Linked DNA regions of Oceanispirochaeta sp. M1. The protein of the gene in region 2 interacts with the protein of the main gene of each other region in a pairwise test. Links are inferred from orthologs where the notes say so. Each region holds a gene or a part of one and is shown on either strand. Other genes may lie near its edges.

Region 1 (2,884 bases), on a different replicon or contig from region 2:
CAAAACCTTCAGAGAGATCCACTCCGGCCTGAACAATAAACTCTGCTGTAAACAGAATGGATTTATCCTGGATAAAATTCTTTTTTTCTCTGGTATAAAAAACTGATCTGTACAACTGGGTAACCGTTACCAGTTCACCCAGCTGCTCCAGCTGCCCTCTGATTTCACTGACCCTTTTCTGCTCTTTCTGCCTGGTCAGGTAAAGGACAGAAAGGGGCAGTGCAAGTAAAAGAATAAGCAGACAAAGAGCCGGCAGAGTAATTTTAGAGGGAGAAGACTTCTTTTTTCTGACTGTCATAACTCATTATGAACCCGAAGAGAAAAAGAAATCAATCATTTATTTAACAGCAAACTATACAGATTTTTCCATCAGCGGCTCAAGGAGCTTACAGGCCAGTGTAAACTGTCTCTTATAGTCCCCGCCGAAGGAGAGAATCGTATCATCTTTATCAAGACGCTGCTGAAAATCATTGCCCAGTTCCTTTAACCGGCTGATCATTACAGGTCCGCTGTCGGGATTGCTCACAAGATAACGCGGGCAGCCCCCGGAACCGAGAATCAGTACGGCCTCCATCTGCTGAAACAGACTGTTGAATCCGTATCCGTTCAGCTCAGATGATACGGCAAAAGAAAATCCTTTTTTCAGAGCATCATCATACCCTGGAATGTCCTTAACACGGGAATCCTTTTCACCGCAGAAAACAAGAGTAGCCAGGGCTATATATGTCGGGAAAAAATGGTAATCGTTCTTATCATCTTCCGCAATCTCGAGAGGAGAAGGTGAAACACTCCAGGAACCGGCATCCAGTCCCTCCATTCCATCTCTCTGCCCCTCCACCAGAGAGCGGCAGTACTGTAATAAAGAATCCTGTGAGTACTTCTCATTAGGGACTCTTCCGGCAAGAATATGCTCCAGAAAGATCCGCATCTGACCAACCCGGGAAGTCATGCTTTCATAATCATTATCTTTGTTTGTTAGGAATTTTTTTACTGTTAATATCATAAAAGTATTCTACTGAAATGAACAAAACTTGGAAAGCCTTTCAACCCGTCGGTCTCTACTATAGAATAGGATCATGGAAGATAATTTATCAGGAACAATACAGGATAATACCCACAATCTTTTAAAGAGGGTTTATTACAGCGATACAGATGCAGGCGGGGTTGTTTATCACAGCCGTTATATTGAAATGGCGGAACATGCCAGGAGTGAACTGATACGCCTGCTTGGCGGAGAGCAGCGAGGCCCCCTCCAGGAACAGGGAATAGGCTTTGTCGTCCGCTCACTGAATGTAAGCTATAACAGACCTGCATTTCTGGATGATACTCTTACTATAAAAACCAGTATTACAAAATGTGAAACATTCACCCTTATTTTTGATCAGAATATTTATAGAGAAGAAGAACTGCTCTGTGAAATAAAGGTCAAGACGGGATGTGTCTCTCTCAGTGAAGGAAAGCCCACAGCAATGCCGAAGGACTGGCAGGGATTAATCCGGGAGAAAATGCTCTCGTCCAAATCAAATATCCGCTGAATCAACAGCGGATATTATATAGTGTTACCAGGTTCCCAGATTATCTTTAACAGCCTTGCGAATAAGGTCCTGATACTCTTTCTTTGTTGCATCATCAAGTGCAGGACGATCTTCTTCAAGGTGACGGATATATGCTTCTACCCCTCCGGATTGATAGCCGGTCTTCATAATAGGAACCTGCTCTGAGTCCATAAGCCAGAGAGTGGGGAATCCCTGAACACCGAAAACCTGAGCCATCAGCTCATTCTGTTTTTTAACATCATCAGAGAGTTCAATACCATTAGGAAAATCGAGAAATACCAAAACCAGATTCTCTTCAGCATATTTCTTAAACTTAGGGGTCTCAAATACTTCATCCCGAAGCTTGAGGCACCAGGAGCACCAGTCTGAACCTGTAAAGTTCAAAAGTACGTCTTTACCGGTGTCTTCAGACTCGGCAAGGGCTTCCAGAATATCTGAACTCCAGCCCTGGGGGGGATAGCTTTCTGCGGCGACGGAAAATGCTGATAAAAAAAACAATATCAGGCTTATTCTGAAAGTCTTCTTCATTGACGACTCCTTAATCTTAAACATATACTTCTAAATATATATATTTATTCGAAAGAATTCCAGAAAAAACAACTGTTTATCTCAATCCGACAATGCATACCACCGTCTGTCAGACTATTCCTGATCCCATTTTTTGAAGATAAGCGAGGTGTTTATTCCTCCGAAGGCAAAATTGTTACACATTGCATATTCAGGATTAAATTCTCTTCCATCTTCCTGTATATAATCAAGCTCCCCGCAGTTGCTGTCCAGCTCATTCAGATTCAGGTTCGGAGCAATCCATCCAATATTCATCATATTGATAGTCAGCCAGGATTCGATTGCCCCGCAGGCTCCAAGAGTATGCCCAAAATAACTTTTCAGGCTACTATAGGGGATTTTTCTCTTAAAACAATTCCGGGTGGCCTGACTCTCTGCAATATCTCCATGCTGAGTGGCTGTTCCATGGCCGTTTACATAATCAATATCATCCGCTTTCAATCCACCGCTTTCAAGAGCAAGGTGCAATGCCTGCTCCATGGTCTCTTTATTAGGCTGCGTAATATGAACTCCATCAGTATTAGTTCCAAAACCGACAAGCTCTGCATATATCTTAGCCCCTCGTGCTTTTGCGTGTTCATACTCTTCAAGAACTAGAGTACCTGCCCCTTCCCCTATAACCAGACCATCTCTGTCTTTATCAAATGGACTGGGTGATGTTTTAGGAGCATCATTTCTGGTACTGGTGGCAAAGAGGGTATCGAATACTGCAGCATTGGCAGGACCCATTTCTTCAGCTCCACCGCATAGCATAACAGTCT
Region 2 (2,797 bases):
GGATACCGGAATATTGTCTCTCATCCTGCCTGAGCTGAGTCTCTGTGCGGGTGTCTCCCAGAAGGGAAATCACGATTATGATGTATTTGAACACCTTCTGATGAGCTGTGATGCCGCCTCTCCGGAGAATCCAATTGTAAGATTTACAGCTTTATTTCATGATCTGGGAAAACCTGCTGTAAAAAGTATAGACAGCGACGGAATTGCAACTTTTTATAATCATGAAATTGAATCTGAGAAAATTGCAGCAGAAGTCATGGATCGTTATAGATTTCCCAAGAATAAGGCAAACAGAATACTGCATCTCATAAGACAGCATATGTTTCATTATACAGAAGATTGGACTGATGCCGCTGTAAGACGTTTTATTCAGCGTGTAGGTCTGGAATATCTTGAGGATCAGTATTTCCTCAGGGAAGCTGATATAGAAGGTATGACAAAAGGGACTGTTCCCGAGGACTATTACGGCTTGCGGGATCTCAAATTGCGGGTTGAAAAGATTCTGGGAGAGGCGAATGCATTTACTATCAGGGACCTGGCAGTGAATGGAAGAGATATAATGGAGTCCACATCCGTAAAAGGCGGACCTAAAATTGGTATTATACTGAATGAGTTGCTTGAAACTGTTCTGGATGACCCTTCTCAGAACAACAGGGAGGATCTGCTTAATATTGCAGTGAGTCTGGCAGAAAAAATAGACTAATCTTCGGGGTTAAGTCTTAGATAAGCCTCTTCGGCAGCTTTCTGCTCGGCTTCTTTCTTGTTTTTACCCATTCCCGGGCCGTAAGTGGCGGTGTTGACAGACACTTCAATCCAGAAAGTCTTATTATGGTCGGGACCTGAGTTTTTAATGACTGAATATTTTGGATAAGTCTTGAAGTTCTTCTGACAGTACTCCTGTAAAAGAGTCTTAAAATCCCTCTTATGTCTATTCTCGAGTACTTTATCAATCTGGGGAATCAGAAGTGTCAGGATAAATCGGCCTGCTTCCTTGAATCCGACATCCAGAAAATAGGCTCCGAATATGGCTTCCATTGCATCAGCAAGTATGGCTTTCTTCAGGCGTCCACCTGAATTTTCTTCACCCTTCCCGATAAGAAGATATTTATCAATATTGAGTGGGATTGCCAGTTCGGCTAAACTTTCTTCGCTGACTACAAATGATTTGATACGTGCAAGATCACCTTCTACCTTATCAGGCAGACTGTTGAAAAGATAATCTGATACGACCAGTCCTAGAATGGAATCACCGAGAAACTCAAGTTTCTCATTATTATCATTCTGTTCCTGATGTTCGTTGGTATAAGACCTGTGACAAAAAGCAAGGTTCAGAAGATCATGCCTTCTGAACCTTATTCCAGCTTCACGTTCGAAGCTCTGAAGTTCTTTTTTGCGTAAATTATTACAGGGCATAGTGACTATGCCCTGTGAATTTGAAAAAAGTTTCACTTAGATTCGATTATTTACCGAGTTCTGTTTTGATGAAATCAAGAGCGTCAGAAACTTTTTCAAATTCCGTTGCTTTTTCATCAGGAACAGATACACCCATTTCTGAATCAATTGCGTAAAGAAGTTCGTAAGTATCCAGACTGTCTGCTCCAAGATCTTCTCTGAAGCGGGCGTCGAGAGTGATTTTATCTTCTTCGACTTCCAGTTTTTCTGCAATAAGATTTTTCAGTTTTTCGAATAATTCATCCATGTAAGACTCCTTGTATTAAGCCATATCTTCGGGCTCAATAATCTGATTACCCTTGTAGAAACCACACTTAGGACAAACTCTGTGTCTAAGAACTTTATTTCCGCAGTTACTGCAGGAAACCATTGTGGGAGTTCCCATCTTCATATTGATGGTTCTTCTTCTCCGGCTTCTTGCCTTTGATGTTTTATATTTTGGTACTGCCATTTATAATCCTCTCCTGGCTGTTATTGACTGGAAGAATATAGTACGTCCTCTTTTTTTTGTCAAGGTACTCACTTATGTAATAATAAATTAGACTATAGTTCTCACAGACTGTTTGTTTTTATTTTCTCCCGAAGCATATTTTCTACATTTTCAGGGATCATTTCCGTTACATCCGCCCCCAGAACGACGAGTTCTTTTATTGATGAAGACCTGAGAACAAAGTATTTCTGTTCTGTGGGAAGAAATATTGTCTCGACCTGTGGATTCAGCTGTTTATTAAGCATTGAAAGTTCAAACTCATAACCGAAATCATCAACAGCCCTTACACCACGCATAATGACTCTTATATCATTATCACGTGCATAATTCACAATCAGTTTATCCCATAGAGTTACTTTCACATTAGGAATACCCTCAACCATCTCTTTCATCAGGGACAATCTCTCTTCGGGAGTTAAGATATATTTTTTCTGATAATTAACTGATATAACGACATCAACAGAATCAAAGAGCTTGGCGCCCCTTTTAATAAGGTTTAAATGACCGTTTGTCGGAGGATCAAATGATCCGGGAAATACTGCTTTTACCATGCTTCTATATTAACTGCTTTAAACAGCACTTTCAATAAGCTTTATAAAGAAGCTTTGAGGCAGATTAAATTATTATTTATTTTGACATTTATCACGTAAATGGATAGACTGATTTCATGAAAAATAGAACATTCCTACTATTAATGATAATACTGTCTTTATTCTTTTCATGCAGCACAGCTCCTGTAGTTGAAAAGGAACCTGTAGTTGAAGAGGTGGCGGTTGCTGAGCCCGAATTGATTGTTGAACCTGAGCCTGTGGTTGAAGAAGCGCCTGCTGAAGAAGTTGTGGTCAGTGATGAGAG

What was found. Proteins that work in one complex are often made in the same cells at the same time.
Region 1: the proteins of acpP (region 2) and DV872_RS07550 interact in binary tests that used the Escherichia coli proteins (3 or more experiments, as listed by UniProt). The link is inferred for Oceanispirochaeta sp. M1 from one-to-one orthologs.

Annotation. Positions count from the first base shown.
Region 1 is NZ_QQPQ01000008.1:140,949-143,832, reverse strand. The notes cover bases 1-2,805. They hold DV872_RS07550 (YbgC/FadM family acyl-CoA thioesterase), read left to right. Parts: upstream 1-1,076; coding sequence 1,077-1,535; downstream 1,536-2,805. Other genes in these bases: DV872_RS07540 (beta-ketoacyl-ACP synthase), read right to left, coding at 2,199-2,805; DV872_RS07545 (thioredoxin family protein), read right to left, coding at 1,560-2,084; DV872_RS07555 (hypothetical protein), read right to left, coding at 353-1,003; DV872_RS07560 (DUF4230 domain-containing protein), read right to left, coding at 1-298. Outside these bases: more of DV872_RS07540, read right to left, coding at 2,806-2,884.
Region 2 is NZ_QQPQ01000012.1:157,277-160,073, forward strand. Bases 80-2,797 are described here. They hold acpP (acyl carrier protein), read right to left. Parts: upstream 1,700-2,797; coding sequence 1,460-1,699; downstream 80-1,459. Other genes in these bases: DV872_RS10715 (CCA tRNA nucleotidyltransferase), read left to right, coding at 80-703; rnc (ribonuclease III), read right to left, coding at 700-1,413; rpmF (50S ribosomal protein L32), read right to left, coding at 1,715-1,903; coaD (pantetheine-phosphate adenylyltransferase), read right to left, coding at 2,005-2,493; DV872_RS26820 (hypothetical protein), read left to right, coding at 2,610-2,797. Outside these bases: more of DV872_RS10715, read left to right, coding at 1-79. UniProt on the Escherichia coli protein: Carrier of the growing fatty acid chain in fatty acid biosynthesis.